3 regions of the Pantoea sp. PvP021 genome follow, and region 3 is predicted to be linked to each of the others. Evidence: riboswitches for the same ligand, from Rfam matches in the RefSeq annotation. Region 3 holds a riboswitch; each other region holds the start of a gene.
What was found. A riboswitch is a leader RNA that binds a small molecule or an ion and turns the genes downstream of it on or off. The one in region 3 is predicted to bind thiamine pyrophosphate.
Positions count from the first base shown of each region.

Region 1: it holds a riboswitch for thiamine pyrophosphate, as region 3 does, so the genes downstream of both, thiB (thiamine ABC transporter substrate binding subunit) here and ACVKSX_RS11070 (TenA family protein) in region 3, are expected to answer to the same signal.
Region 2: it holds a riboswitch for thiamine pyrophosphate, as region 3 does, so the genes downstream of both, thiM (hydroxyethylthiazole kinase) here and ACVKSX_RS11070 (TenA family protein) in region 3, are expected to answer to the same signal.

Region 1 covers NZ_JBSRXX010000009.1:88-10,863, forward strand. Annotated here, with positions in the region: gene ACVKSX_RS19120 (MFS transporter) at 30-1,208, opposite strand; gene sgrR (HTH-type transcriptional regulator SgrR) at 1,462-3,123, shown strand; TPP riboswitch at 3,159-3,261, shown strand; gene thiB (thiamine ABC transporter substrate binding subunit) at 3,308-4,294, shown strand; gene thiP (thiamine/thiamine pyrophosphate ABC transporter permease ThiP) at 4,270-5,880, shown strand; gene thiQ (thiamine ABC transporter ATP-binding protein ThiQ) at 5,864-6,565, shown strand; gene ACVKSX_RS19145 (DedA family protein) at 6,571-7,335, opposite strand; gene polB (DNA polymerase II) at 7,504-9,864, shown strand; gene rapA (RNA polymerase-associated protein RapA) at 10,017-10,776, shown strand, end outside.
Region 2 covers NZ_JBSRXX010000001.1:95,422-106,197, forward strand. Annotated here, with positions in the region: gene ahpC (alkyl hydroperoxide reductase subunit C) at 1-29, shown strand, start outside; gene ahpF (alkyl hydroperoxide reductase subunit F) at 101-1,669, shown strand; gene ACVKSX_RS00340 (AEC family transporter) at 1,731-2,690, opposite strand; gene ACVKSX_RS00345 (hypothetical protein) at 2,788-2,985, opposite strand; TPP riboswitch at 3,293-3,393, shown strand; gene thiM (hydroxyethylthiazole kinase) at 3,428-4,225, shown strand; gene thiD (bifunctional hydroxymethylpyrimidine kinase/phosphomethylpyrimidine kinase) at 4,212-5,012, shown strand; gene ACVKSX_RS00360 (GntR family transcriptional regulator) at 5,065-5,751, opposite strand; gene ACVKSX_RS00365 (mannitol dehydrogenase family protein) at 5,851-7,311, opposite strand; gene ACVKSX_RS00370 (MFS transporter) at 7,379-8,662, opposite strand; gene ACVKSX_RS00375 (Zn-dependent oxidoreductase) at 8,745-9,755, opposite strand; gene manD (D-mannonate dehydratase ManD) at 9,766-10,776, opposite strand, start outside.
Region 3 covers NZ_JBSRXX010000002.1:406,896-417,671, reverse strand. Annotated here, with positions in the region: gene ACVKSX_RS11110 (NAD(P)-dependent alcohol dehydrogenase) at 1-67, opposite strand, end outside; gene ACVKSX_RS11105 (winged helix-turn-helix transcriptional regulator) at 179-571, shown strand; gene ACVKSX_RS11100 (Cof-type HAD-IIB family hydrolase) at 601-1,422, opposite strand; gene ACVKSX_RS11095 (DUF1479 domain-containing protein) at 1,678-2,940, shown strand; gene ACVKSX_RS11090 (DeoR/GlpR family DNA-binding transcription regulator) at 3,017-3,766, shown strand; gene ACVKSX_RS11085 (LacI family DNA-binding transcriptional regulator) at 3,763-4,782, opposite strand; gene ascF (PTS cellobiose/arbutin/salicin transporter subunit IIBC) at 5,039-6,505, shown strand; gene ACVKSX_RS11075 (6-phospho-beta-glucosidase) at 6,542-7,972, shown strand; TPP riboswitch at 8,079-8,181, shown strand; gene ACVKSX_RS11070 (TenA family protein) at 8,250-8,951, shown strand; gene ACVKSX_RS11065 (ABC transporter ATP-binding protein) at 8,948-9,688, shown strand; gene ACVKSX_RS11060 (ABC transporter permease) at 9,685-10,446, shown strand; gene ACVKSX_RS11055 (ABC transporter substrate-binding protein) at 10,470-10,776, shown strand, end outside.

The DNA of each region.
Region 1 (10,776 bases), on a different contig from region 3:
GCATTACGACATCGGGTCGCCCTTCTTCTTTATACGTCGCGCACCCGTGCCGACATCACCAGCGCCACAATAGCCAGCCCGAATGCCAGCCAGTAAACCGCCTCATGTCCCAGTCGCTCACTCAGCGTGCCCTGAATAACACCAGCCAGAATCATGCCGGTCGAGATCGAGTTGGTGAACATGGTGGTCGCTGCACCAGGCCGTCCTGGCATCAGATCCTGAAACCACAGCATCCCTATGCCAGCAATAATCCCGACAAACACCGCGTTAAACAGCTGCAACACCATCAGCGACGTGCGGGAATTGAACAGCACCAGCCCCAGATAAAACAGTACGCCAGCCGCCACCGCGATCAGCATTAACCGGCGCTTGCCGATACGCCGCGCGTAATGTCCGGCCAGCAGCATCACCGGGATCTCCAGCCCCGCCGCCGTCCCCATCAGCAGACCGGCCAGCTTCTCGGGCAGGCCCAGCGTGGTGCTGATATAGAGCGGCATATCGATGATATACATAGTGTTGCAGGTCCACATCGCGACTGAGGCCAGGAACAGTAAACGCACATCCCGATCGCGCCAGCCACTTAGCGGCAGCCCGCCGCTTTGCATCAGGGGCTGCGAACGTGGCACCGACGGCACGGTGAACCAGACCAGCAGGATACAGATCAGAAACAGCGCGGCGGCCACCATAAATAGCGTTACAAAGCCGTAGTTCAGCGCCAGCGCGAAGGAGAGCGGCGGCCCAATCACCCACGCCAGCGACAGCTGCGCACGCATCACCGAACTGAACATCACCGCTTCACGCGCCGACTGATCGGCATATTCCCGCGCCAGCGCAAACAGCTGAGGCATCGAGACGCTGGCCAGCGCCGACAGCAGCACGCCCAGCGTCAGCAAGGTCAGATAGTGGCGGGTAAAAGCAAACAGCAGCGCATTGACCAGCGCCATCAGGCAGCAAAAGAGAATGATATGACGACGATCGCCGACGCTGTCAGAACGCTTTGCCACCAGCATGCTCACCACGATACCGGCCACCGCATTGATGGTGAAAAACAGTCCGACCCAGAAGGGCCGCGCCTGCACCTCGCGCGTCAGAAACAGGCTGAGCGTCGGCGCCTGCAGTGCGCCCGCGATGCCCAGCATGAACGAGGCGACCATAAAAGCGAGGTAAACCGGATTGATGCGGCGCTGCCGCGTTAACAGCGATTTCATACCGAAATCCCTTACAGAACAAACAGAGGGGAAAAAGAAGGGTAGACGATACCGCGCAACATGAAAAAAGCCAGCAGAGATCATCTGCTGGCGGTGTAAATGCACCCTACTCAGAAAAGCACTCCGCTGAACAGCGAAGTCAGGGTCGAACGCCATTCAGTGCTGAATGCCTCCCGCTCTTCCCATAACGTAAAGTTTGCTCTTAAAATAGGGCAAGAAAAACAGAGCGCTTTTCATCGGGAGTTCCTCTTTTATGTCCTCATCACGTCTGAAGCAGCAGTTCATTCGCCTGTGGCAGAGCTGTCAGGGGCAAACGCAGGAGATTACCCTTAGCGAACTGGCTGACCTGCTGCACTGCTCGCGCCGCCATATGCGCAATCTGCTCAACCGGATGCAGGCCGCGGGCTGGCTAATCTGGCAGGCGGAAGCCGGACGCGGCAAGCGTTCACAGCTTACCTTCTGCTATACCGGACTGGCTTTGCAGCAGCAACGTGCCGAGGATTTGCTGGAGCAGGATCGCATCGATCAGCTGGTCCAGCTGGTGGGCGATAAAAATCAGGTACGGCAGATGATCGCCGCGCATCTGGGCCGCAGTTTCCGTCAGGGCAAGCATATCCTGCGGGTGCTCTACTATCGTCCGCTGCTCAATCTGCTGCCCGGTTCGCCGCTGCGGCGCTCCGAAACCCACATTGCGCGACAGATTTTCAACGGCCTGACGCGGATAAATGAGGAAAACGGGGAAATCGAGCCCGATATTGCGCACCACTGGCAGCAGACTTCCCCGCTTCACTGGCGCTTCTTTCTGCGTCCGGCGATTCGCTTTCATCACGGCAGAGAACTGGAGATGGAGGATGTGCTGGCCACGCTTGAGCGTCAGCGCCCTCATCCGCTCTTTTCCCATATCGAGCAGATCGACTCGCCCGCGCCCTGGACGCTGGATATCCGCTTAAGCCAGCCCGATGAAGGGTTGCCCTGGCTGCTGGGCAGCGTCAGTGCGATGATCCTGCCGCGCGAATGGCCGACGCTGCACGATTTTGCCCGCCAGCCCGTTGGCACCGGTCCTTACCGGGTGATCCGCAATCAGGAGAGTCAGCTGAAGATCGAAGCGTTTGATGACTATTTTGGTTTTCGCGCCCTGATTGATGATGTCTCTATCTGGGTACTGCCCGACATCAGCGATGAGCTGGTCTATGCCGGTGTCCGCCTGCAGGGCGACGGAGCCGATGAGGTTCAGGAGGAGAGCCGTCTTGAAGAGGGCTGCTACTATCTGCTGTTCGACCAGCGTTCAGAACAGGGACGCAACGAGGCGGTCCGGCGCTGGGTCAGCTACCTGTTTAATCCTATCGCCCTGCTCAATCACGCCGGTGTCGGCTACCAGCGCTACTGGTTTCCGGCGTATGGCCTGCTGCCGCGCTGGCATCACCGGCGCGACCTGACGCCAGTGGAAAAACCGCCCGGCTTAACCCACCTGACGCTGACCTGGTACAGCCAGCACGTGGAGCATGAAGGCATCGCTAACGCGCTGCGTCCGCTGCTGGCAGAGCATGGCGTCACGCTGGAGACCCGCGAGATCAGCTACGAAAGCTGGTATCAGGGCGAAGCGGAAAGTGATATCTGGCTTGGCAGCGTGAACTTTACCCTGCCGCTGAATTACTCTCTGTTTGCGCAGCTTTATGAGATCCCGTTGCTGCATCACTGTCTGCCGATCGACTGGCACAGCGATGCGGCCCGCTGGCGCGAGAAAACGCTGCCGCTGGCCGAATGGAGTAAACAGTTAGTCGAAGAAGCGGGTCTTCATCCGCTGTTTCACCACTGGCTGCTGCTTGAAGGTCAGCGCAGCATGCGCGGCGTTCGGATGAATACGCTGGGCTGGTTTGATTTTAAATCCGCCTGGTTCGCGCCACCCGCGCTGTGAGGCTTTCGCCCCGGCGCTGAAATGACTAGAATGTGACGTTCTCAACGGGGTGCCGCCTGTCACCAGCAAGCAGCTGAGAGATACCCGTCGAACCTGATTCGGTTAATACCGACGTAGGGATTTGGGAGGCCTCTGTGCTCAGATCCTTTGCGACTCATCCCCTATTCTCCTGAAGGAGCGCAAAGTGTTAAACAAAGTTCTGCCGGTGCTGCTGTTACTCTCCGCCCCCGTTCTGGCGGCTAAGCCGGTTCTCACGGTCTACACCTACGACTCCTTCTCCGCTGACTGGGGCCCTGGCCCGGCGGTTAAAAAAGCCTTCGAGGCGCAGTGCAACTGCGAGCTGAAATTCGTCACGCTGGAAGATGGCGTGTCGCTGCTGAACCGCGTGCGCATGGAAGGGAAAAACAGCAAAGCCGATCTGGTACTGGGGCTGGATAACAATCTGGTACAGGCGGCGCAGAAAACCGGTCTGTTTGCCGAAAGTCAGGTCGATTCCTCGACATTAAAACTGCCCGGCGGCTGGCACAACACCACTTTCGTGCCGTTTGATTATGGCTACTTCGCGTTTGTCTATGACAAAACCCGGCTGAAGAATCCGCCAAAAAGCCTGAAAGAGCTGGTCGACAGCCCGGAGAAGTGGCGGGTGATCTACGAAGATCCCCGTACCAGCACCCCCGGCTTAGGTCTGCTGTTGTGGATGCAGAAAGTCTATGGCGATCAGGCACCGCAGGCGTGGCAAAAGCTGGCGCAGAAAACCGTGACGGTGACCAAAGGCTGGAGTGAAGCCTATGGCCTGTTCCTCAAGGGCGAAGGCGATCTGGTGCTGAGCTACACCACCTCACCGGCTTACCACATCATCGAAGAGAAAAAAGAGAACTATGCCGCCGCGCCGTTTGCAGAGGGCCACTATCTGCAGGTTGAAGTTGCCGCGCAGTTAGCCAGCAGCAAACAGCCGGCGCTGGCACAGCAATTCATGAAGTTTATGGTGTCACCCGACTTCCAGCGCACTATCCCGACCGGTAACTGGATGTACCCGGTAATCGACACGCCGCTGCCTGCCGGTTTTAGCGCGCTCACTGTGCCCGCCACCGCCCTGCAGTTCTCGCCGGAAGAGGTTGCCAGCCAGCGTTCAGGCTGGATCAGCCAGTGGCAACGCGCCGTCAGCCGCTGATGCCGCGCTGGCTTATCCCCGGTTCGCTCGCCACGCTGCTGTTAATCAGCGTGGCGCTGCTGGCCTTCGGTGCACTCTGGAGCGCCGCGCCAGAGAATGACTGGCGCAGCGTGCTGCAGGATGATTACCTGCATCACGTTATCGCCTTCTCTTTTGGTCAGGCGCTGCTCTCCGCGCTGTTGTCGCTGCTGCCGGCGATACCGCTGGCGCGCGCGCTCTATCGACGCCGTTTCCCTGGCCGTCAGCTGCTGCTGCGTCTGTGCGCCATGACCCTGGTACTGCCGGTGCTGGTGGCGGTATTTGGTCTGCTCACCGTCTATGGTCGTGTCGGCTGGCTGGCGCAGCTGTGCCAGCTGGCAGGGATTGATTACCACTTCTCTCCCTACGGTCTGTCGGGCATTTTGCTGGCGCACGTCTTCTTTAACCTGCCGCTGGCGACCCGCCTGATGCTGCAGGCGCTGGAGAGCATTCCGGCGGAACAGCGTCAGCTGGCGGCACAGCTCGACCTGCGCGGCTGGCACCATTTTCGTCTGCTGGAGTGGCCATGGCTGCGGCGTCAGCTGCTGCCGACCGGCGCGCTGATCTTCATGCTCTGTTTCGCCAGCTTTGCTACCGTGCTCTCACTGGGCGGCGGCCCGCAGGCGACGACCATCGAGCTGGCGATTTTCCAGGCGCTGAGTTATGACTACGATCCGGGGCGCGCTGCACTGCTGGCGCTGATCCAACTTGGCTGCTGCGTGACGCTGGTGCTGCTCAGCCAGCGCTTCAGCAAAGCGATTCCCGCCGGAACCAGCCAGCTGAATGGCTGGCGCGATCCGCAGGATTCGCGCGGGGCGCAGCTGGTTGATGCGCTGCTGATCCTGCTGGCGCTGATCCTGCTGCTGCCCCCGCTGGCGGCGGTCATCATCGATGGTCTGCACGGCGGACTGCGCGGCGCGCTGGCGCAGCCTGCACTCTGGCAGGCGACGTTTACCTCACTGCGCATCGCCACCGGCGCCGGTCTGCTCTGTGTGGTGCTGACCATGATGCTGCTGTGGAGCAGCCGCGAGCTGCGCCTGCGTCAGCGCCCGGCGGCGGCAACCCTTATCGACACCAGCGGCATGCTGATTCTGGCGATGCCAGGCATCGTGCTCGCCACCGGCTTTTTCCTGTTGTTTAACGCCACCATTGGTCTGCCGGCGTCGGCGGACGGGCTGGTGATCTTCACCAATGCGCTGATCGCCATTCCCTATGCGCTGAAAGTGCTGGAGAACCCGATGCGTGACGTCGCGGAGCGTTACGGCAGACTCTGTGATTCGCTGGATATCCACGGCTGGAACCGGCTGCGGCTGATTGAACTGCGGGCGCTGAAACGTCCGCTGGCCCAGGCGCTGGCCTTTGCCTGCGTGCTGTCGATCGGTGATTTTGGCGTGGTGGCGCTGTTTGGTACTGCCGATTTCCGCACCCTGCCGTTCTACCTTTATCAACAGATCGGTGCCTATCGCGGTGCTGACGGTGCAGTGACCGCGCTGCTGCTGCTGCTGCTCTGTTTGTTGCTGTTCACCCTGATGGAAAAATTACCAGGCCGCCATGCTGACACTGAATAACCTCACGTACCTTTATCAGCATCTGCCGATGCGCTTTAGTCTCAAAGCCACCCGCGGCGAGCGCATCGCGATCCTCGGCCCCAGCGGGGCCGGTAAAAGCACCCTGCTGAGCCTGATTGCCGGTTTCCTGCCGGTGAAACAGGGCACCCTGATGATTGACGGCCAGGAGCACACCCACAGCGTGCCGGCCAGACGGCCGGTTTCGATGCTGTTTCAGGAGAACAACCTGTTTCCGCACCTCAGCGTGCAGCAGAACATGGCGCTGGGATTGCACCCCGGACTGAAGCTGAGCGCCGGGCAGCGCCAGCAGCTTGCAGCGCTGGCCGATCAGGTGGGATTAGGCGATCTGCTGACGCGCCTGCCGGGCGAGCTGTCAGGCGGACAGCGACAGCGCGTGGCGCTGGCACGCTGTCTGCTACGTGACCGTCCGGTGCTGCTGCTGGATGAGCCTTTTTCTGCGCTGGATCCCGCGCTGCGCGGAGAGATGCTGCAACTGGTGCGTTCGGTGTGTGAAGCGCGCAGCATCACGCTGCTGATGGTGTCGCACAGTCTGGAAGATGCCCAGCAGATTGCGCCGCGCAGCGTGGTGATTGTGGATGGCCGGGTTTACTGGGATGGCGAGACCCGACAGTTACTGTCGGGCGACACGCGGGAGGCCGACGTGCTCGGCATCCCGCGTCGTTAAGCGATTCAGGCGAAGAAAACCTGCCACAGCAGATGACGGAAAATGGGCATCATCGGATGGAACTGAATACCGACGAAAGCCGCGACGGCAATCACCAGCCCCAGCGGCCCTGCCCAGCGCAGGCGCTCAGGCGGCAGCCAGGCCGATGCCCAGTCGCGACTCTTGCCGCTGCGCCACCAGCGCCAGCATAACCAGACACCCAGCCAGATCAGCAGTGCTGCGCCGAGTAACAGCCATTTAAAGCTGCCGCCCTGCGCGGCTTTGGGCACATCGATCGCCACACCCGCCAGAATACCGGGCAGCAGATAGAGCGGCGGCCAGAGAATGCAGCCGATAATGTTCGGCGGCAGGAATTTACGCACCGGCAGCTCCAGCATACCGGCCGCCAGCGGGATCAGCGGACGCGTGGGGCCAACAAAGCGTCCGACCAGAATCGTAAACATGCTGTGCTGATGCAGGGCGTGCTCGGTTTTATCCAGCAGGCCTTTATACTTTTGCAGATACTTCCAGCGATGCAGCGGCCCCTGAAATTTCCAGCCGATGCCGTAGGAAACCCAGTCACCAATCAGGCAGCCCGCAAAGCCCGCCGCCCAGGCCGGGTAAAGGCCAAGTTCGCCACTGCCGACCAGCGCGCCCAGACTGGCCATCATCACCGTACCTGGCAGCAACAGCCCGACCAGCGCCAGCGACTCAAGAAACGTCACCAGCGCAACGGCAAACAGCGCCCACTCCAGGGACTGCGTAATCAGTTGTTGAATCCAGGCTTCCATAATCATCCTAAGTAAAAGCAGAAGGCTGGATTGTCCTGAGCCAGCCACACAGCGTCAAGGCAAGAATTGTAGGACAATGTTGACAAAAGCGGGTGGCGGGAACTGTATAAATATCCATGTTATACTGAAGCGGTTTTCTCATCCTGAAATGCTGAGTCCGGAGAACATCTGAATATGCCCCGTGCAGGTTTTCTGCTCACCCGCCACTGGCGCGACAGCCCGCATGGCACCGAAATTATCCTCTGGCTCGCGACCGATGCGGGCGCGCAGCGCGTGGTGCTGCCGGTGCAGGAGTCCGTCGCGTTTATTCCTGAGGAATTTCAGGCGCAGGTCAGCGAATTACTGAAAGATGAACGTCAGTTTCGGATTCAGTCGCTGGCGCTGAAAGATTTTCGGCGTCGCCCGGTTTTCGGCCTCTACTGCCAGCAGAACCGCCAGCTACAGCGCATTGAAAAACGGCTGCGCGAAGAGGGTATTCCGGTCTATGAAGCCGATATCCGTCCGCCGGAGCGCTACCTGATGGAGCGTTTTATTACCGCGCCGGTCTGGTTTGACGGCGAGCAGCGCGGAGACAGCGTGGTCAATGCGCGGCTCAAACCCCATCCCGACTATCGCCCGCCGCTGAAATGGGTCTCGCTGGACATTGAAACCACACAGCATGGCGAGCTTTACTGCATCGGGCTGGAGGGATGCGGTCAGCGCCAGGTCTTTATGCTCGGCCCGGCCAACGGTGATGCCAGCACGCTGGATTTCGAGCTGATCTATCTCGACAGCCGGCCGCAGTTACTTGAAGCGCTGAACCAGTGGTTTGCAGAGCATGATCCGGATGTCTTAATTGGCTGGAACGTCGTGCAGTTTGACCTGCGGGTATTACAAAAGCATGCCGATCGTTACGGCATTCCGCTGCGTCTGGGACGCCAGCAGGCCGCGCTGGAGTGGCGTGAACATGGCTTCAAACCCGGCGTATTTTTCGCTCAGGCCAGTGGCCGGTTGATTATTGATGGTATTGACGCGCTGAAATCGGCGTTCTGGGATTTTCCCTCATTCAGCCTGGAGTCGGTGTCGCAGCAACTGCTGGGAGAAGGAAAAGCGATTGATAATCCCTGGCAGCGTATGGAGGAGATCAACTGGCGTTTTGCCAACGATAAACCGGCGCTGGCGCGCTACAACCTGAAAGACTGCGAACTGGTGACGCGCATTTTTCACAAAACGGCGATTATGCCGTTTCTGCTGGAACGCGCGGCGGTCAATGGACTGGCGGTGGATCGCCACGGCGGTTCGGTAGCGGCCTTTGGTCATCTCTATATTCCGCGGATGCATCGCGCCGGGTTTGTCGCCCCGAACATGGGTGATGTAGCCCCGGAAGCCAGTCCTGGCGGTTATGTGATGGATTCGCGCCCCGGCCTGTATGACTCAGTGCTGGTGCTGGATTACAAAAGCCTCTACCCGTCGATTATCCGCACCTTCCTGATTGACCCGGTGGGTCTGGTGGAAGGGCTGGCCCATCCTGATGATGCCGATTCGATTGAGGGTTTCCGTGAAGCGCGTTTTTCGCGGCATACCCACTGCCTGCCTGCGATAGTTGAACAGATCTGGCTGGGTCGCGAAGCGGCGAAAAAGCAGAATAATCAGCCGCTGTCCCAGGCGCTGAAAATCATCATGAACGCCTTTTACGGCGTGCTGGGCACCAGCGCCTGCCGCTTCTTTGATCCGCGGCTCGCCTCCTCTATTACGCTGCGCGGTCACGCCATCATGCAGCAGACCCGCACGCTGATTGAGGCGGAAGGCTACGACGTCATCTATGGCGACACCGACTCCACCTTTGTCTGGCTGAAGTCGGCGCACAGTGAAGAAGATGCCGCCGCGATTGGTCAGCAGCTGGTGCAGAAAGTGAACGCCTGGTGGCGCGACCATCTGCAGCAGACGCAGGGGCTGACCAGCACACTGGAACTGGAGTATGAAAATCACTTCTGCCGTTTTCTGATGCCCACTATTCGCGGCGCGGAACAGGGCAGCAAGAAACGCTACGCCGGACTGATTCGTGACGCCGCCGGTGAGCGCATGGTCTTTAAGGGGCTGGAGTCGGTGCGAACAGACTGGACGCCGCTGGCAAAAGCATTCCAGCAGCAGCTCTACCACCGTATCTTCCACCGTCAGCCGTGGCAGGATTATATCCGTACAACCGTGGCGCAGTTGCTGGCGGGTGAACTCGACGATCAGCTGATCTACAAAAAGCGGCTGCGGCGTCCGCTGAAAGAATATGAACGAAACGTGCCCCCGCACGTGCGCGCTGCCAGGCTGGCCGATGAGCACAATCGTAAATTAAACCGGCCCTTGCAGTACCAGAATGGTGGCCGGATCCGTTATGTCATCGCCACCGCAGGCCCCGAGCCACTGGAGGCGCGCAGCACGCCGCTGGACTATGACCACTACGTGACGAAGCAACTTCAGCCGGTTGCAGAGGGGATTCTGCCCTTTGTCGAGGGGGACTTTGCTACACTTATTACCGGACAGCTGGGGCTTTTTTGACAGGTGACGAACGTCCTGCCATCCAGTACCATAGCGCCCTTCCTGAAACTCACCGCTCTTAAGTACGCTCCAGGCCTTGTTGTCTGGCGGTAACGCTATTGCCTGAGCTTTGGGAACACCTCTAAAAACGTTAAAATTCGAGCAAAAAATATATGGTTTTTACATTAGGTCAGCGCTGGATTAGTGATACGGAAAGTGAACTGGGACTGGGCACCGTGGTGGCGATCGATACCCGCATGATCACCCTGCTGTTTCCGGCCACGGGGGAAAACCGCCTCTACGCCCGCAACGATTCGCCAGTTACCCGCGTCATCTTTAATCCGGGTGATACCATCACCAGCCACGAAGGCTGGCAGATGCGCGTCGATGAAGTACGCAACGAAAATGACCTGATGACCTATATCGGTACCCGTCTGGATACCGAAGAGAGCGAAGTGATGCTGCGCGAAGTCATGCTCGACAGCAAGCTGGTGTTCAGTAAGCCGCAGGATCGCCTGTTTGCCGGCCAGCTCGACCGGATGGATCGTTTTGCCCTGCGCTTCCGCGCCCGTAAATACCAGAGTGAGCAATATCGCCTGCCAATCAGCGGCTTACGCGGCATGCGCACCAACCTGATCCCTCACCAGCTGCATATCGCCCACGATGTCGGCCGCCGCCATGCGCCGCGCGTCCTGCTGGCCGATGAAGTTGGCCTGGGTAAAACTATTGAAGCCGGGATGATCATCCAGCAGCAGCTGCTGGCTGGCCGCGCCGATCGCGTCCTGATCGTGGTACCTGAAACTTTACAGCATCAGTGGCTGGTCGAGATGCTGCGCCGCTTCAACCTGCGCTTTGCGCTGTTTGATGACGACCGCTATACCGAAGCGCAGCACGACAGCGATAACCCGTTTGAAACAGAGCAGCTGATTATCT
Region 2 (10,776 bases), on a different contig from region 3:
CGTCTCTGGACCTGGTTGGCAAAATCTAATTCCGCTTCGGCCTTTCGACCATTCTCCAATCGGGTGCTGCGGCACCCGATTTTTTGACCAGGATATCACTATGCTCGACACAAATCTGAAAACCCAGCTCAAGGCTTACCTTGAGAAATTAACCAAACCTGTTGAGTTGATTGCCACGCTGGACGAAGGTGCAAAATCAACCGAGATCCGTGAACTGTTGGTTGATATCGCCGGTTTGTCTGACAAAGTCAGCTTCCGCGAAGAGAACGATCGTCAGGTGCGTAAGCCCTCATTTCTGATCACCAACCCAGGTTCGAACAGCGGCCCGCGTTTTGCCGGTTCACCTCTGGGTCACGAATTTACCTCACTGGTGCTGGCACTGTTACAGACCGGTGGGCATCCGTCGAAAGAAGCACAAAGCCTGCTGGATCAGATTGCCGCGCTGGACAGCGACTTCCATTTCGAAACCTACTATTCACTCTCATGCCATAACTGCCCTGACGTCGTACAGGCGCTGAACCTGATGGCGGTGATTAACCCGCGCATCAGCCACACCGCTATCGACGGTGGCCTGTTCCAGAACGAGATTCAGGAACGTAACGTGATGGGCGTGCCAGCGGTTTACCTCAATGGTAAAGAGTTTGGTCAGGGTCGCATGAGCCTGGCGGAAATCGTCAGCAAAGTGGATACCAATGCCGACAAACGTGCAGCGGAAGAGCTGAACAAGCGTGACGCGTATGAAGTCCTGATTATCGGCAGCGGCCCGGCGGGCGCAGCGGCAGCCATCTACTCAGCACGTAAAGGTATCCGTACCGGCCTGCTGGGTGAGCGTTTTGGCGGCCAGGTGCTGGACACGGTCGATATCGAAAACTATATCTCCGTACCGAAAACCGAAGGGGCAAAACTGGCCGGTTCACTGCGCGCACACGTGGATGATTACAACGTGGACGTCATTGAAAGCCAGAGCGCCATCAAACTGATCCCGGCAGCGAAAGAGGGCGGAATGCACGCCATCGAAACCGCCTCCGGCGCAGTATTGAAATCACGCAGCATCATCCTGGCGACCGGCGCACGCTGGCGTAACATGGGTGTGCCGGGTGAAGAAGAGTATCGCACCAAAGGCGTGACCTACTGCCCACACTGCGATGGCCCGCTGTTTAAAGGCAAACGCACGGCGGTGATCGGCGGCGGTAACTCCGGCGTGGAAGCCGCTATTGACCTGGCCGGTATCGTTGAACACGTTACGCTGCTGGAGTTTGCCGGTGAGATGCGCGCTGATCAGGTGCTGCAGGATAAGCTGCGCAGCCTGAAGAACGTGGATGTGATTCTGAACGCCCAGACCACCGAAGTGAAAGGCGACGGCACCAAAGTTACCGGCCTGCACTATATCGACCGTACGACGCAGACCACTCATGAGCTGCCGCTCTCCGGTATCTTCGTTCAGATCGGTCTGCTGCCGAATACCCCATGGCTGGAAGGTGCGGTTGAGCGCAACAAAATGGGTGAGATCATCATCGATGGTAAATGCGAAACCAGCCTGAAAGGCGTGTTCGCCGCGGGCGACTGCACCACCGTACCGTACAAGCAGATCATTATCGCCAGCGGCGAAGGTGCTAAAGCCTCACTGAGTGCTTTTGACTATCTGATTCGTACCAAATCGGCTGAGTAACATTTAGTTAGCCAGACAATAGCCCTTCAGCACGCCTGCTGAGGGGCTTTTTTTTAGCCTGTTAATAGCCCGCCAGCGTCATCAGCATCATCCAGATTGGCGTCGTCACCGCCGCAAACACGGTAGAAAAGAGCATGCTCGCCGCCGCCGGGCCGGTAATGACATTGAACTTCTGCGACATCAGATAGACGTTAACCCCGACTGCCATCGATCCCAGCAGCACCACCACTTTACTCTCCAGCGGCGGCAGATCGGTCAGCCACGCGATAGCCCATACCGTCATCGGTTGCAGCACCAGCTTCAGCAGGCAGATGGTATAGCTCTCTTTTAAGCCATCCCGCACCCGATAGTGTGCCAGGCTCATGCCCAGCGTCACCAGCGACAAGGGTGCAGCCAGTGAGGCCAGCATCTTTAGCGGTTCAGCGGCCAGCAGCGGCAAGGGACGTTGCAGAAAGCTCCAGGCTGTACCGCTGAGAATACCGATGATCAGCGGATTCTTCAGCACGCCGAGCAGGGTGCGCCAGAGTCCTTCCAGCGAGAAGCTGCCCTGTTTTGCCCACTCGACCGAAACGGTCAGTAAGGTCCAGAGGATCAGGCTGTTAAACACCAGCACCAGCGCCACCGGGGGCAGGGCTTCTGGCCCCAGCAGCACCGTGGCCACCGGGATCCCCAGCATCACGTTATTGGAAAAGATGCCGCCCAGCGCAAAAACCGACGCCGCTACGCCATCCAGATTAAACAGCCTTGTTGCCAGCAGTCGTCCCACGATAAACACCAGCAGGCAACTGCCGAAAAAGGCCAGCAACAGGCGCGCATCCACCGGCGGACTTTGCGAGAAGGTGCTCATCACCCGAAACAGCATGCAGGGCAGAGCAACGTTAAACACAAAGCGGTTCATCCCTTCACTGATGCTGGCGGGCCATTTCCCGAGGCGCGTCAGGCAGTACCCCAGCAGGATCAGGATAAACAGCGGGGCTGACAGGTAAATTTGATGGCTTAAGCTTTCAAACAGCAGTGGCATAGAGAGAGTCTGGTCAGACGATGATTAGTTACCAGACTAACAAATTGCTAACTAACTGTTAACCTGAACTGTGTCCGGAATGACCGTTGCCGGGACGCTAACCTAACCAGCGGCGCGCCTGCCGATCGCTGATGTCGCGATAATAGATCCGGTGAATAATTTCGCCACAGCCTGTGCAACGGGCGGAGATATAGGTGGAGAGGTACTGTCTGCCATTGGGTGCCACGGCACCCCTGCGTTCAATATTAATATCCTGCCATCGATGGCGGTGTGGAATAAGCGCTAAAAATCGCATCATACATCCTGAATAGTATGAAGTTCCGCTTCAGGAGTTTTCTGACTCCATGAAATAAAGTGTTTTTTACGATGATGCTGCAAGCAGGTTAATTATTATGGGATAACCAGAGTCACTGCGGGAAATATTACCTATCCGGGTAATAAGCGGGGCTACCTATAAAGAGGTATCTCGTTAACCCGCAGCATTAAGCCTTTTTTTGCACCCTCAGGCGTTGATCGGGATCATGTGAATTGTTTCAGCTCTGATTATTTCCCAGGCGGGAGTCGCTTGCTTTCGCTGCGCGGCTTGCCTATGCTGCAAGCCGTAATACGACTCGGGGTGCCGCTTTCCACACGGAAAGGGCTGAGAAAAACCCGCTGACCTGAACTGGATAATGCCAGCGTAGGGAAGTCTGATGCCTGACCGCATTCGCCTTCTTGTTCGCCGGTTGGGAGCTACGATGACACATCAATCTCAACACCTTTCTGCCGCGCACTTCGCGCCCATTCTGCACGCTTTCCGCCGCCAGTCACCGCTGGTGCACTGTATGACCAATGACGTGGTCCAGAACTTCACCGCCAACGTGTTGCTGGCTCTCCATGCCTCACCGGCGATGGTGATCGATGCCGCTGAGGCCGCCCAGTTCAGTAGCATGGCCGATGCACTGCTGATTAACGTGGGCACCTTAACCCGTGAGCGCCAGCAGGCGATGCAGGCTGCCGTCACCGCGGCTAATCAGGCGGGCACGCCCTGGACACTCGATCCGGTTGCCGTCGGCGCGCTGACGCTGCGCAGTGACTTCTGCCAGCAGTTGTTAAACCAGCAACCGGCGGTGATTCGGGGGAATGCGTCAGAGATTCTGGCGCTGGCACAACAGGCCAGCGGCGGGCGCGGTGTCGACACGCTGCATCAGGCGGATGCAGCACTCGATGCGGCCCAACAGCTCGCGGAAACCTGGAGCACGCTGGTGGTCGTCACCGGTGAAGTGGACTACGCCACCGATGGTCAGCGACTCCTTGCTGTACACGGTGGAAACCCCTTAATGACACGGGTAGTCGGGACCGGCTGCGCCCTCTCGGCAGTGGTGGCGGGTTTCAGCTCTCTGCCTGGCGATCGGCTGATGAATGTCGCGGCCGCCTGTCAGGTGATGGCGCTGGCGGGTGAAAAGGCAGCGGCGCAGGCTGCCGGCCCCGGCAGCTTTGCCACGGCGTTTATTGATGCACTCTGGACGCTGGAGGGTAATCATGAAGCGTATTAACGCTCTGACGATTGCGGGTACCGATCCCAGCGGCGGCGCAGGGATTCAGGCCGATCTCAAGACCTTCTCCGCTCTGGGAGCCTATGGCACCAGCGTCATCACCGCGCTGGTGGCACAGAACACCTGCGGCGTGCAGTCGGTTTATCGCATTACGCCTGACTTTGTGGCCGCCCAGCTCGATTCGGTGCTCAGTGATGTGCGCATCGACAGCGCAAAAATTGGCATGCTGTCAGAAACGGCTATCGTGGAGCAGGTTGCGGCCCGGCTGAGCAATGCGGCAATCCCGTTTATCGTGCTGGACACGGTCATGGTTGCGAAAAGTGGTGATGCGCTGCTCTCGCCAGACGCCGTAGCCAGTGTACGAGAGCTGTTATTGCCGCAGGTCTCGCTGATCACGCCTAATCTGCCGGAAGCGGCGGCGTTGCTGGACTGCGCCATTGCGGCAGATGAAGAGGAGATGCGCGAGCAGGGACGGGCATTGCTGGCACTGGGCTGTCAGGCCGTGCTGATGAAGGGCGGTCACCTTGCGGCGGCGGAGAGCCCGGACTGGCTGATCACGCACTCAGCAGAGCAGCGATTCAGTACGCCGCGCGTGAATACCCGTCATACGCACGGCACAGGCTGTACGCTGTCGGCAGCCTTAGCCGCGTTGCGACCACGTCATGCTGACTGGGCAGAGACGATTGGGGAAGCCAAAAACTGGTTACAGCAGGCGCTGCTGCAGGCGGATTCGCTGGAGGTCGGGAAGGGTATCGGGCCGGTTCACCATTTTCATCAATGGTGGTAATGACGAAGGCCCGCATCGACCTGGTAATCAGGTGGTGCGGGCGGTTTCAGGTTCAGGGTGCTTCAAACCAGGCGCTGTTACGCTCGGCAATCGGGGTGATAGAGAAGATCATCTCCTGCAGATGACGACGCATTGCCGCTTCGGCTGCATCGGCGTCATGACGCTTCAGCGCCGCAAAAATCTCTTCATGCTGCTCAATCAGCTTGTCCGGTGGAGAGACTTCACTCAGCGTCAGAAACCGCACCCGGTCCATGGCCGCTTTGATGTTCTCCACCGTTTCCCAGGCCAGCTTACAGTCAATGCTTTCAGCAATCAGGCGATGAAACTCATCGTCCAGAGTGAGAAAAGCCTGGCTGTCATGCCGCTCAGCGGCCATGCGCTGCAGCTGCAGGTTATGCTCCAGCGCCATCAGAGCCGGATCATCAATCTCCAGTGCCGCACGGCGAACCACCGACACCTCAACGGCCTCCCGGATAAAGCGGCCATCCGCCACCCGCTTAGCGGAGATTTTGCGCACGAAAGTGCCACGCTGCGGCAATACCTGTACCAGTCCGGCTTCGGCCAGCTTGATGAACGCTTCGCGCACCGGCTGGCGTGAGACGTTGAAGCGCGCGGATACCTCTTTTTCCGAGAGCAGCGAGCCCGGCTGAATTGCGCAGGTGACGATATCTTTGCGCAGATACCGGTAAATCTGCTGATTTACCGGTTCGCTGGTAGTAATGGTATAGGCGATCGACATGCAGCAATATCCATATTACGGCTGGCAGGGGCCAGCGCGATGGGAAAGTGTCAGTCTAATCAGCGCGCTGCGTCTGCGCCAGCGCTTTGTCACCGGCTGTTATGCCTGGCTGATACACTGCTGCACCGTCGCCCGCGCGCCCTGAGTCGTCAGTTGCTGGTAATACGTCGTCAGTCGGGCCACCAGATCGGCGTTCTGCGCTAAATCTTCGCCAAAGATGTCGCGCAGACCCAATAGCGCACGGACACGCGCTTCGCCTTCTTCGCTACCGGCAACCGTCTCTGCCAGCGTGGCTTTCAGCGGATCGCGGATCTCAATCGGTTGACCCTGTTCATCGACGCCGCCGACATAGCGCATCCAGCCCGCCACGCCCAGCAGCAGCAGGTCGCAGCGGCTACCGCGCTGCAGATGCCAGCGCAGACTGTCGAGCATGCGTTGTGGCAATTTTTGCGATCCGTCAGTGGCGATTTGATATGTGCGATGTTTAATGGCACGGTTTTCGTAACGGGCGATCAGCGAATCGGCATAGGCGTTGAGATCCACGCCCTGGGTACGCAGCGTCGGCGCCTGCTCATCAATCATCAGTGAACGGGCGGCGGCGCGGAAATGGGGATCGGCCACGCAGTCACTGATGTACTCATAACCGGCCAGAAAGCCGAGATAGGCCAGGAAAGAGTGGCTGCCATTCAGCATGCGCAGTTTCATCTCTTCATAGGGCAGAACGTCACTGACCAGTTCTGCGCCCGCTTTTTCCCACGCCGGACGGCCATTGACGAAGTTATCTTCAATCACCCACTGAAAGAAGGGCTCCGCTTCAACCGCAACCGGGTCATCGGAACCCAGACGCGCGCCTAGTGCCGCAAACGCTGCATCGGTCATGGCCGGAACGATACGATCCACCATGGTGGAGGGGAAGGTAATGTGTTGCTGAATATAGTCTGCCAGGGCCGGATCCTGATGCTGTGCCAGTTGCACAACAACGTTGCGGGTCACGTGACCATTTTCCGGCATGTTGTCACAGGACATCACGCTAAAGGCGGGTAAGCCCTGATCCCGTCGGCGGCGAATCGCGGCCAGAATCAGACCGGGCAGCGAACGCGGCGAATGCGGATTCTGCAGGTCATGCACGATGTCAGGGTGATCGGGATTTAAATTGCCACTGGCAGGCTGGTGGCAATAGCCTTTCTCGGTGACGGTCATGGAGACAATGGCTACCTCAGGCTGGCTCATGGCATTGATCACCGCCTCAATACCGTCACTTTTGCCGTGCAGTGCCTGAGTAATGACGCCAATCACCCGGGTATGCAATGAATCATCGGCCATCTCGGTGAGAGTATAAAGCAGCTGCTGCTCTCGCAGGGCCTCAATCAACGCGCCGCTGTTGAGGTTCACTTCACAATAACCCCAGTCGCTGCCCTGTTCAGCCAGCTTATCGCTGCAGAGCGCCTGATGGGCGCGGTGAAATGCACCAAAACCGATATGTACCATGCGGGTTTTTAACTGGCTGCGGTCGTAAGCGGGGCGCTTGACCTCCGCGGGCAGGCGATCAATCTGTAACATAGTCCATCCTTATGGCACACGGGGCGCAAAGCGCCCCGAAATCATACATCTGTTAACGAAACAACACTCAGACCGAAACCGGTTTATCCTGGGTTTTCGGACTGCGAATCACAAATAACACCAGGAAGGCACCCAGCGCGGCGACACAGCCCGCCAGGATAAAGGCGCTATCGAATTTACCGGTGTGATGAACAATAAACCCGGTGACGATGGGCCCGATGATGCCGGAGAGGCTACCCACCAGATGGATAAAGCCGCTGATGCTGCCGATACGGCTCTTGTGCACCACATCCTGAATAATCGCCCAGTAGATTGCGCCGGTGATATAGAGAAAGAAAATCGACACCGACATCATAATTACCGCAGGCACCACATCTTTTATCGTACCCGCCAGCGCCACACAAATTGCGGCGGCCAGCAGTGAGACCACCAGCACAATTTTGCGGGACAACAACAGCTTGCCGGTGATGTTAAAGATCTTATCGGAGATCCAGCCACCCAGCGCCAGGCCAACGAAACCGACGATCCACGGGATCATGGTGGTGATGCTCATCGATTTGATATCCAGGCCGTGCGCCTGCACCAGGTAGGCCGGGAACCAGCTCAGGAAGAAGAACAGAATGTAGTTGTAGCAGAAGAAGGCAAAAGCGGTGACCAGGATAATCGGCTGGCGCAGGTAGTAGCCAAACGGATGTGACGTTTCCGACAAATCAACTTCATCATTCGGGTTCGTTGCTTTCAGGCGATCAATCAGCAGACGTTCCTCTTCGCTGACGCGCTTGCTCTTCGCCGGATTGTCAGCGGCGAAGAAGAGCCAGAACGCCATCCACACCAGACCGATGCAGCAGACAATCACGAACGCCGGACGCCAGCCATAGGCGAGCGCCAGATAACCAATGATCGGGCCAGCGACCGCACCACCTAAAGGTGATCCGGCACTCAGTAAGCCCATGGCCGTCGCGGCCTGTTTTTTCGGGAACCAGCCGTTAATCGCTTTGTTGGCCGAGGAGCAGATCGGGCCTTCAGCCATGCCGAACAGCACACGCAGGATCAGCAGTGACCAGAAGCCGGTGGCCAGTGCGGTCATGCCGCAGAAAATGGACCAGGCACCTACCGCCACGGTCAGCACGATTTTAGGGCCATAGCGGTCAGTGGCAAGGCCGCCAAGGAAGTTAAACAGGGCATAGCCAAAGAAAAAGCTGCCGAAGATCATGCCAAACTGCTCAGCATTGATCGCCAGATCTTTTTCCACCAGCGGCACCGTCAGCGACAGGGCGACACGATCGAGGTAGTTAATCATGTAAACCAGGAACAGCAGCAAAACGAGGGTCCAGCGCAGATTCTTGAACATACAAACTCCGTGATCTGTTTTATCTTTATAGTCATGCCAGCGGGTACGCACCGGCTGAGGAGACCTGGTGTTCAGCGGATAATTAACCCATCTGAAGTATGACTTTGCAGCAGGTGCGCGGATCTTTTTCAAACAGGGTCATCGCACGCTCAATCTCCTGCAGCGGGAAGTAGTGCGTGACCAGTTTCTCTGGCTGGATTAACCCTTTTTCCATCCATTCGATCACCTGGGGGAAACGATTGCTGTTAAGACGTGAGGTAAACAGCGACAGCTCCTTGCTGGTCAGGCTCTGCTGAGTAATGCTGCACGGCTCGCCGGAGAAACCCAGCAGGCCAATGCGCGCGGCCGGTGAGGCGAGGGCAGCTGCTTCAGCCAGAATGGTGGGATGGCAGGCCGCGTCGATAATGAGCGTAGGCTGCACGCCCTCAAGCTGTGCCGCCAGCGGGATTTCATTGTTATCAAACAGTTGATCCGCACCGCTCTGCTCTGCAAGTGCCAGCCTTTCCGGCAGGCGATCCACCACCATCACCTTTTTAACCTTATAGACGCCCTTCAGCACCTGAATCGCAGTGAGCCCCATCGGACCGGCACCGTAAATCAGCGCCACATCGTCTGGCTGCGGCTTGAGAAAAGCGGTGATATTGGCGGCGATAGTGAAAGGCTCAACCAGACTGGCGAGCCGATCTGGGATGCTGTCCGGCAGACAAAAGGCATTTTTTGCCGGGGCCAGCGCATAGTCGCTGAAGCCGCCATCACGATGCACGCCAATCACCTGCAGTGTGGTGCAGACATTGGGACGGCCTACCGAGCAGGGATAGCAGCTGCCGCAGCTCACCACCGGATCCACCGCCACGCGGTCGCCCAGCCGGGCCGGATCAACACCGTCACCCACCGCGTCAATGACGCCGAAAAATTCGTGACCAATTACCCGTGGATATTTCGCGAACGGGTTATGACCGTGCCAGATATGCACATCAGAGCCGCAGATACTGGCATAAGCCACTTTGACCCGGACTTCGCCCGCCGCAGGTTGTGGCAGCAGACGTTCAGCCACCACCAGTTCACCCGGCTGTTCAATAACAACGCTTTTCATCAGCTTCTCCTTACCAGTTCCACAGGGTGCCGTCTTCAAGACGGGCGACCGGGAGATAGGCAGGTTCATAGGGATATTTCGACGCCAGTTTCTCGTTGAATTCAATGCCGAGACCGGGTTTGTCGCCTGGATGCATGTAGCCCTGGTCAAAGGTCCAGTTAGCATCAAACAGCTCCATCATCTGTTCGGAGAAGCCCATGTACTCCTGCACACCGAAGTTCGGCACCCAGAGGTCAAAGTGCAGTGCAGCCGCCATGCAGACAGGGGAGAGATCAGAAGGACCGTGCGAGCCGGTGCGCACCTGATAGAGCGAGGCAAAATCAGCGATACGCCGCATACCGGTAATGCCGCCCGCATGCGTAATGGTGGTGCGGATGTAGTCGATCAGCTGTTCTTCAATCAGCTGCTTACAATCCCAGATGCTGTTGAATACCTCACCCACGGCAATCGGCGTAACGGTATGCTGGCGGATCAGGCGGAAGCACTCCTGATTCTCAGCAGGCGTCGGATCTTCCATCCAGAACAGGCGATAATCTTCCACGCTCTTGCCAAAACGCGCCGCTTCAATTGGCGTCAGGCGATGGTGCATGTCATGCAGCAAGTGCTCGTCGAAACCAAACTTGTCACGGATGGCGGCGAACAGTTTCGGGGTGAAATCGAGGTATTTCTCGGTTGACCAGAGCTGCTCTTCCGGCCAGTTGCCTTTGGTTGCAGGCTCATAGGCCAGACCTTTGCCTTTCGCCATGCCGTAAGTGGTTTTCATGCCCGGAACGCCGCACTGCGCGCGAATCGCTTTGAAGCCCAGCTCTTTGTGCTTCGCGTAGTCATCCATCACTTCATCAATGGAGTGGCCGGTGGTGTGGCAATAGACCATCACGCCGGTGCGTGATGCGCCACCCAGCAGCTGATACACCGGCATATTGGCGGCTTTGCCTTTGATATCCCACAGTGCCATATCGACGGCCGAGATAGCGGACATGGTGACCGGGCCACGACGCCAGTAAGCGCCCTTGTAGAAATA
Region 3 (10,776 bases):
GTAACTCTACCTGGCCTGCCCGCAGCGGCTGTTCTGCCTGGGACGCTATCAGCGCGTTAATTTTCATCTGTTGCCTCTTCTCACCTGGTGGTCGTAAAGAAAGCGGCCCACTATAGACACACGGAACCCCATTTGGTAGTAGTTACCTTTTGGTTACCATACTATCTGGGAAGTCACTATGCCGGTCTGGGTTGAAGGAAAACTTTGCTTTTATGCGGATTCACCGCCACGCCGCCTGCTGGAACTTTTTTCGGTGAAGTGGAGCACGATGGTGCTGCATGCGCTCTATCACTGGCCGGAAAATCGGGCACGCACGGGTGAACTGGAGCGCAGCCTGCAGGGTATTTCGAAGAAGATGCTGATTCAGACGCTGCGTGAGCTGGAGCAGCGCGGACTGGTGTCGCGTCAGGTGTGGCAGGTGGTGCCACCAAAAGTGGAATACAGCCTCACGCCGCTGGGGCATACCTTCGCACAGCCAATAGAGCAGATGTATCAGTGGGGACTGGAGAATCAGGCTGCGCTGGATGAAATGGAACATCACGCGCGCAGCCATCAGGAGAGTGGCGGATAGAAGGCCGCCAGTTCTCACGCAGTGCAGGCTTAATCGAACGGGAATTCGCGCGCCAGCACGCGGGAAATGACATTCAGCGCGCCTTCATCATTGTTGCTCTGAGTCTGATAGCGCGCCACGGCAGCGACCGAATCAGCGGCATTGGCCATTGAGAAACTGAAGCAGGCCTGACGCAGCATCTCAATATCATTGGCGCTGTCACCAATCGCCAGCACTTCGCAATCGCTGATGCCCCACTTTTCCTGCAGCAGCGCAATGCCGTGTGCCTTATGGCAGCCGGGAATAATGAGATCAATAAAGCCAAAACCGCTGGATACCGGATGCATGATGTTTTCCAGCTCGCCCAGACGGGAATGCAGTCTTTGCAGCAGTGCATCAACCCCTTCGTGCTCCAGCTTCAGCGAGAATTTGAATATGGTGTCGTCGATGGCATAGAGGTCATCGCGTTTTTCCAGCCGGTGATAGTGGTTTGCAAGCATTGCCATCACCTCATCAGAGGTGGATGAATGCATATAGGCGCCGTTGCGTCCACAGACCACGACCGCAATGTCAGGTTCATGCGCCAGGATATCGAGGATCTTATGCACTTTCTCCTGAGCTAACTCTCCGCAGAAGATCTCTTCATTACAGTCAGAAACCCATGCGCCATTTTCCCCCACGAAAGCGATCTCATCTTTGATGTCGGGAAAATAGCGCTGCAGCTGGTAATACTGATTACCACTGGCCACCACAAAACGGATGCCCTTCTGCTTCAGCAGCGCATACTGACGTGAAAACCGCTGAACGTTGTACTGCTTATTGTCGTCCAGAAAGGTGCCGTCCATATCCACCGCAATCATCTTAACCGCCATCTCGCCTGCCCCTATACGTTCGCCGTTCTGTCCTTTCGGCTGATTGATTTGATTCATAAAGCTTACTCGCTGTGTGGATTAATGAGAATGCAAATAGTGACTTTGCTAACGGCTTTCAGAGCGTTCCGGTTCCGGAGTTGTGTTATCACGCACGTTTTTTTTCGTTAAAAGGATGTTAACCTCAGTCGAATATTACGAATGAAGGTTATTTTAATTACATTCGTAACTCAACCCCCAGATATTCAGGAGCACGAGATGCGTGAAGATTCCCGATCAACCCCTTTACCTGACGACGTCAAAACCGCTATTCGCGAGATGAAACAGCAGTTACGCCAACAGATTGGTGATGTCGATGCCCTTTTCCGTCAGGTTTGCGACAACATCACTGCTGCGATTGCTGAAGCAAAAGCAGATGAAAAGCGCACGGGCAGTGCCTGGCCGGTAGTGCCCATGCAGGACATTGCAGCGGGAAAGGTTTCGGATGAAACCCGGGCGATGATTAAACGTCGCGGCTGTGTGGTAATTAAGCAGCACTTCGCGCGTGAGCAGGCGCTGGCATGGGATAAGTCGATGCTCGACTATCTGGATCACAACCGGTTTGACGAACACTATCGCGGCCCCGGCGATGACTTTTTTGGATCGCTGGCCGCCTCCCGCCCCGAAATCTATCCGATTTACTGGTCACAGGCGCAAATGCAGGCGCGGCAGAGCGCGGCAATGGCTGACGCGCAATCTTTTCTGAACCGGTTATGGAAGTCTGAATCACAGGGAAAGCAGTGGTTTGACCCGGATGTCAGCGTTATCTATCCCGATCGCATCCGTCGCCGCTTGCCGGGCACCACCTCGAAGGGATTAGGCGCCCATACCGATTCCGGCGCGCTGGAACGCTGGTTACTCCCCGCGTATCAGCAGGTTTTCAGTAAGCTGTTTCACGGTGATTTTGCCGCTTACGACCCCTGGGATGCAGCTCACCGCACCGAAGTGGATGAGTATGATCTGCCGGGTACCACCAAATGTTCCGTGTTCCGGACCTTTCAGGGCTGGACCGCACTCTCCGATATGATCCCCGGTCAGGGCCTGCTGCACGTGGTGCCGGTGCCGCAGGCGATGGCCTATGTTCTGCTGCGCCCGCTGCTTTCAGACGTACCTGAAGATGAACTGTGCGGCGTCGCGCCGGGCCGGGTGTTGCCCGTTAATGAACAGTGGCATCCGCACCTGATTGCAGGACTCTGTTCGATACCGGCCTTAGAGGCGGGCGATTCGGTATGGTGGCACTGTGATGTGATCCACGCCGTTGCACCGGTTGAAGATCAGCAGGGCTGGGGCAATGTGATGTATATCCCCGCTGCACCTATGTGTGACAAAAACCGCGCCTATGCCCGGCGGGTTGCACAGGCCCTGGAGCAGGGACGTTCACCGGGAGATTTTCCGCCAGAAGATTATGAAACAGAGTGGGGCCAGCGTTTTACGCTGCAGGATCTCAATCTTAACGGACGCCGGTCGCTGGATTTGTCCTGATCCCAATCCCGCGTTGTACACCAGCGCGGGATATCCCTGTTACACTGGAGCTTCTTTTTTTCTGCGAAACGCAATTATGAACCCGCGACATCATCAGATTATTCAACTGGTTAATAGCCGGGGCAGCGTAACGGTCAGCGAACTGGCGCAGCTTACCGGGGTTTCTGAAGTGACGGTGCGGCAGGATCTCACGCTGCTGGAACGCGACCGGTTGCTGCGGCGGGTTCACGGTTCCGCGCTGGCGCTGGACAGCGATAACGTCGGCACCCGCATGAATACCCGCTATCCCATCAAGCAGGCGCTGGCACGACATGCGGCCAGCCTGGTTCAGGCGGGTGAATCGGTGTTCATCGAAGGCGGCAGCACCAATGCGCTGCTGGCGCGTGCGCTGGCTGACCGCGCCGATCTTACGCTGATTACCGTCAGTCACTATATTGCCCAGCTTCTTCGGGAAGCCACTTGTGAGGTGATTGTGCTCGGTGGCCTGCTGCAGAAAAGCAGTGAGTCAGTAGTCGGCCCGCTGACGCGGTATTCCATCCAGCAGGTTCATTTTCATCGGGCATTTGTTGGCGTGGATGGCTGGCATCCGGAGACCGGTTTTACCGGCCGCAACATGCTGCGCTGTGATGTGGTGGATGCCGTGCTGGCGAAAGGCGCTGAGAGCTATGCCCTGACAGACGCCTCCAAGTTTGGTCAGATTCACCCCTATCCGCTCTCATCCGGTTATCAGGTCGGGCATGTGATTACCGATGAGACGCTGGATGCGGCGACGGTAGCGCAGCTCAGGGAACAGGCGATAGAGGTGATACAGATCGCCGCAGGTTAAGCAGAACGGCCGGGGCCTTTAGTAACGGAGCCCCGCAGCATCAGGCTGGCCGTGAAAGGTGCCTGAGTATGCCAGTCTCCGCCATCCAGCATGGTCAGCAGGCGGTTAATCGTCTCATCGATCATCTCGGTGACCGGCAGTTTCATGCTGGATAACGACGGCGTGATGAAGGGCGCCAGCGGAATATCATCGAAGCCAATCACCGAAACCTGCCCGGGTACCGCGATGTTGCATTCAGTCAGACGTTTGATGGCACCAATCGCCATCTCATCATTACTCGCCACCAGCGCGCTGAATGTCACCCTGCGTTCCAGCAGCTGGTCCACGGCCGCCATACCGCTCTGCGCCGTCCATTTACCGGTCACGATTCGCCGGGAATCGGCTTCAATGCCCTGTGCGGTCAGCGCAGCGTGATAGCCGGAAAGCCGCTCCACGCCGGTCGGCGAATCGAGCGAACCGGTGATAAACGCGATCTCGCGATGCCCCTGATTCAGCAGATGGCTCACCGCCGCAGCGCTGCTGGCATGCTGATCGCTGTAAATGCAGTAGCTATGGTTGACGCGCAGCCGCCGGTTGATCACCAGTATCGGCTGTTTGTGCCGGGAGATAATCGCATCCAGCGCGTCAATGCTCAGGAAGCGCGGATAGATAATAATGCCGTCACAGCGCAGATCGAGCAGAAACTGTATCGCCGCCTCTTCCTGCTCAGCGGTGTGTTTGCCGTCCGCCAGAATCAGCTGGCGGCCCTGCTGCTCCAGTATGCGCGCGGAGTGTGCCATTAGTTCAGTGAAGTAGCTGCCGCTGTAGAGCGTATTGGTGATCACCAGTCCAATGGTCTGAGAGGTTTTTGTCGCCAGGTTGCGCGCCAGCAGATTGGGCCGGTATCCGGTTTCGGCAATCGCCTTCAGTACTTTTTCGCGCTTTTCCTGCCCGACATAGCCATTGCCCGAGAGCACACGTGACACTGTCGCTTTTGAGACGCCCGCCCTGTTTGCCACTTCCTGAATCGTTGCCATGGTGATGCTCCTTTGCTGCGTCGTCCTGCAGTCTACCTAAGCCTCTCAATCTTGGAAATATTTACCCCGCCTTAGTATGAAGTTACCTGGCAGCATCAGGTGATGGAGTTCACAAAAAAGAGATCTTGATGATTTTGACGCTTGTCGGCGCTGTGAAAGCACTTCATGATTTTGTGAAACCGGTTTCCTATTTGCCTGTCCGCAGGCGCAAAAACATAAAAACTTTGACCGATTTACCCTACAGAGAAGAGCGATCATGCCCAGAAATTATGCCGAGGTGTCACGCGCCATCGTCGATGCGCTAGGCGGCCTCACCAATATCGAAGCCGTAACCCACTGCATGACCCGCCTGCGGTTTGTGTTGAAAGATGAAAACCAGGTCGACTATCCCCGGCTCAAGGCGATCAATGGCGTTATGGGCGTGGTGCACAACGACACTCAATGCCAGGTGATCATTGGTAACAACGTGTCACAGGCTTATCAGGCGGTGCTGGAGCTGGGATCGCCCGCAGCGACATCGACTGCACCCGTAAAACGTAAAATCACGCTGCGAGGCATCGGCGCCGGTATTCTTGATGCGCTGGTGGGCACCATGTCGCCGCTGATTCCGGCCATTATTGGCGGGTCAATGGTTAAGCTGCTGGCGATGATCCTGGATATGGCGGGCGTGTTTGAGAAAGGCTCATCAACGCTGGTCATCCTCAACGTGATTGGCGATGGCGCATTCTTCTTCCTGCCGATCATGGTGGCCGCCTCTGCGGCGCTGAAATTCAAAACGAACATGTCGCTGGCGATCGCCATTGCCGGTGTACTGGTTCATCCCAACTTTGTTGAACTGATGGCGAAAGCGGCACAGGGTCAGGCGGTGGAATTTGCTTACATCCCGGTGACCGCGGTGAAATATACCTACACCGTAATCCCGGCGCTGGTGATGACCTGGATCCTGTCGCACATCGAGCGCGGCGTGGATCGTATTACCCCTGCCGTCACTAAAAACTTCCTGAAACCGATGCTGATTGTGCTGATTGCGGCACCCATCGCGATTGTGCTGATTGGTCCGATTGGTATCTGGATCGGCAGCGGCATCTCCGCGCTGGTCTACACCGTGCATGGCTATCTTGGCTGGCTTTCCGTCGCGATTATGGGCGCAATCTGGCCGCTGCTGGTGATGACCGGGATGCATCGGGTGTTCACCCCCACCATCATCCAGACCATTGCCGAAACCGGCAAAGAGGGCATGGTGATGCCGTCAGAGATTGGTGCCAACCTCTCGCTGGGGGGATCGTCGCTGGCGGTGGCGTTCCGGACCAAAAACCGTGAACTGCGCCAGACCGCGCTGGCAGCGGCGGCATCAGCGATTATTGCCGGCATTTCAGAACCGGCGCTGTATGGCGTTGCGGTCCGTTTAAAACGACCGCTGATCGCCTGTCTGATCAGTGGTTTTATCTGTGGCGCGGTCGCGGGCATTGGCGGGCTGGCCAGCCACTCCATGGCCTCTCCCGGCCTGTTTACCAGCGTACAGTTCTTCGATCCCACCAATCCCATGAGTATTGTCTGGGTCGGTGCGGTCATGGTGTTGTCTGTGGTGCTGTCATTTGTGCTGACGCTGCTGTTAGGTTTTGAAGATATTCCTGAAACCGAGCCCGAAACCAACACCGCACCCGAAAGCGCAACGCAACCTGCGCCCGTTACCGAACGCGCTAACGCGATTAATAGCCACTAAAGGAAAGGGTCACGCTGACCCGGAAAAGAGGATTGCATGTCTGATTCAAGGTTTCCGCAAGGATTTTTATGGGGCGGCGCACTGGCCGCCAACCAGAGTGAAGGCGGCTTTCGTGAAGGCGGAAAGGGCTTAACCACCGTCGACATGATTCCACATGGCCTGCACCGTATGCCGGTCAAACTCGGTCTGGAAAAGCGTTTTACCCTGCGTGACGATGAATTTTATCCCAGCCATGAAGCCATCGATTTTTATCACCGCTATCCGGAAGACATTGCGCTGATGGCGGAGATGGGGTTCAGCGTGTTCCGCACGTCGATTGCCTGGAGCCGTCTCTATCCCAATGGCGATGAACTGACGCCCAATCCGCAAGGCATCGCCTTTTACCGCGCGGTCTTTGAGGAGTGCCGGAAATATAATATCGAACCGCTGGTCACGCTCTGTCACTTTGATGTGCCGATGCATCTGGTGACTGAATATGGCTCGTGGCGCAATCGCAAAATGGTCGACTTTTTTGCCCGCTATGCCCGCAGCTGCTTTGAGGCGTTTGATGGCCTGGTGAAATACTGGCTGACCTTCAATGAGATTAATATCCTGCTGCACAGCCCCTTTTCCGGCGCCGGTCTGGTGTTCGAACCCGGTGAGAACAAGGATCAGGTAAAGTATCAGGCGGCCCATCATGAACTGGTCGCCAGCGCGCTGGTGACGCGCATCGCGCATGAAGTGAATCCGATGAACCAGGTCGGCTGCATGCTGGCAGGCGGCAACTTCTATCCCTGGTCGAGCAAGCCGGAAGATGTCTGGGCTGCGCTGGAAAAGGATCGCGAAAACCTGTTCTTTATTGACGTGCAGGCGCGTGGGGCCTATCCGGCCTACGCCGCCCGCGTATTCCGTGAAAAAGGTGTGACGCTTGAGATCGCTGACGGCGATGACGACATTCTGAAAAACAGCGTCGATTTTGTCTCGTTCAGCTACTACGCCTCACGTTGCGCCTCGGCCGAGATGAACGAGCAGAACAGCAGCGCCGCCAATGTGGTGAAATCCCTGACCAATCCCCATGTACCGCGCAGTGAGTGGGGCTGGGGTATCGATCCGCTCGGCTTACGCATCACGATGAATATGATGTATGACCGCTATCAGAAGCCGCTGTTTCTGGTGGAGAATGGCCTGGGCGCGCGCGATGAGATCGAATCAAATGGCGAGATCAACGATGATTACCGCATCAGCTATCTGCGCGAACATATCCGCGCCATGGGCGACGCGATCGAGGATGGCGTGCCAGTGATGGGTTACACCAGCTGGGGCTGTATCGATCTGGTTGCCGCCTCAACGGGTGAAATGAGCAAGCGCTACGGATTTGTCTATGTTGACCGCGACGACCTGGGTAACGGCACGCTGGCGCGCACGCGGAAGAAATCCTTCTGGTGGTACAAAAAAGTCATTGCCAGTAATGGTGCGGATCTTGAGTGACAACGTCACTTAAAAGCTATCGTCATGCTGTTACTGGCGCGACAGCAACGCCGGAACAGAACGCTTATTTCTGCCGTTGTACTCCGGCAGTAATTATCGTATAACCAATGTCTCCGAGGGGTGTCCTGTAATGGGCTGAGATGGCGTAAGCCGAACCCTTTGAACCTGATCTGGGTCATGCCAGCGAAGGGACGGGTCGGCAGATTTTCTGCGTCATCTCCTGCAACATTCCCTGTTCCAGACCGTATGCCCGGATCTCCCTGTTACTGGAGATCCTATGTCACATCCGCTTTTCGACACCGGCTTTTATGGTCGTCTGCGCCAGCAGGCGGGCAGTCAATGGCACGCCTATATCGGGCACGATTTTGTGCGGCAACTCGGTCAGGGCACCCTGCCATCCGCCGCCTTCCGCCACTATCTCACCCAGGATTTTCTGTTTCTGCTGCACTTCGCCCGTGCCTGGGGCTTGCTGATCAGCAAACTTTCCGAGCCAGCAGCCTTACGCAGCGCAACGGCATCGCTTAACGCCATCGTCAGCGAACTGCCACTTCACCTGGCTTACTGCCAGCAATGGGGTATCAGCGAGGCGGCTATGGCGAGTGAACCCGAGGCAGTGGAAACGCTCAACTACACCCGCTACGTGCTGGACGTGGGTCACACCGGGGATGCGCTGGAGCTGCTGACCGCGCTGATGCCGTGCGTTGCCGGTTACGCTGAAATTGGCCTGACACTACTGCATGATCCCGCAACCCGCTTTGAGGGGAACCCTTACGCGGCATGGATAGAAAATTACGGCGACGAAGCCTATCTGGCTGGCGTTCGCTCCTCACTTTCACTGTTTGAAACCCTGGCCCGGCAGCGCGCCGGTGAACACCGGTTTAACCCGCTGGCGGAGATTTTTACCACTGCAACCCGGCTGGAAGCCGCTTTCTGGCAGATGGGTCTCAACCATGCTGCCGCCCAGCGGATCAGCTCATGAACCTGCCGTGCCATCCGGTGCCGCCAGGCATTTCAATTCGCCAGCTCAGCCTGAATTATGGCCAGCAGCCACTCTTCAGCCAGCTTGATCTGGAGATCGCGGGCGGTGCTTTTACCGCTTTACTGGGTGCCAGCGGCGTCGGAAAAAGCAGCCTGATGCGGGTCATTGCTGGTCTGACGCCACCCACCGCCGGGCAGGTCAGCGGCAGCGACGGCCTGCCACTGACCGGACGCATCGCCTGGATGGGGCAACAGGATCTGCTCTATCCGTGGCTCACGGTTGAACAAAATGTCTGTCTCGCCAGCCGCCTGAGAGGTGAAAGGGCCGATCGCGACTGGGCGCAGCATCTGATGATGCGGGTAGGTCTGAGCCATTCTGCAAATGCGCGACCCGCGACTCTTTCTGGCGGGATGCGTCAGCGCGCCGCGCTGGCCCGCACCCTCTACACCCGTCAGCCCGTTGTGCTGATGGATGAGCCCTTCTCCGCACTGGATGCCCTCACCCGCGCTCAGATCCAGACGCTGGCCGCAGAAGTGCTGGTCGGACACACCGTGCTACTGATTACCCATGACGCCGCCGAAGCCTGTCGGCTCAGTCACCACATGCTGGTGATCGGTTCTGCGGGAATTGAAACCTGCCCGCCCCTGGCGGGTCAGCCACCGCGGGCTGCAGACGACATACAGGTATTGCAGAGTCAGGCCGCATTGCTGAAGCAGCTGAGCAGGATTGCGGGATGAGATTACACAAAGGTTTTGCCAGTCTTCACCGTGGAGTGATGCTGTTTGCCGGACTGATTGCGCTGTGGTGGCTCGCCACACTGAGTTCGGTTCCGGCCTTTCTGCTGCCCTCACCCGCTGCGGTCACCATCGCACTGTGGCAAAACGCAGGTTATCTCGGCCATCACACTTTGATTACCCTGACCGAGATCGTCAGCGGCATGGCCCTCGGCGTGCTGCTGGGGAGCGTGCTGGCGCTGGGCATGACCTTTTCACCGTGGCTGCAGCGCTGGATGATGCCGCTGGTGATCACCAGCCAGGCGATTCCGGTTTTTGCCCTGGCGCCGCTGCTGGTGCTCTGGTTTGGTTTCGGCATGGGCGCCAAAGTCGCGATGGCCGTCCTGGTAATCTTCTTCCCGGTGACCTCCGCCTTTTTTGATGGCCTGCGTCGCGTCACGCCCGGCTATCTCGATCTGGCTCGCACGCTGGGCGCATCACCTGCAGCGCAACTGCGCCATGTCCGGCTGTTAGCCGCGCTGCCCGCCCTGGGCTCAGGATTGCGGATGGCGGCAGCCGTCGCGCCAATAGGCGCAATCATCGGTGAATGGGTCGGCTCGGCCGAGGGGCTGGGCTACGTGATGCTGAATGCCAACGCCCGGATGCAGAGCGACCTCTGTTTCGCCGCCTTGTTTATTCTGGTGCTGATGACGCTGGCCCTGTGGCTGACCCTCGACAACCTGCTGCGCCGCCTGATTACCTGGGCACCCGAGACACATTAATGACTAAACCAATGAGAAAACCCATGACAAAAATGCCTCTGTTTACCCTGCTGTTCAGCGCCACCTTAGCCACACAGGCTCAGGCGATGGAGAAACTGACACTGGTGCTCGACTGGTATATCAATCCCGATCATGCGCCAATTATGGTGGCCCAGCAGACCGGCGCGTTTGCGGCAGAAGGGCTGGAGGTTAACATTGTGCCGCCTTCCGATCCGGCGCTGCCGCCGCGTCTGGTGGCAGCAAAGCAGGCGGACTTAGCGATTACCTATCAGCCGCAGCTGCATTTCTTCGCCGATCAGGGATTGCCCTTGATGCGTGTGGGGACGTTGA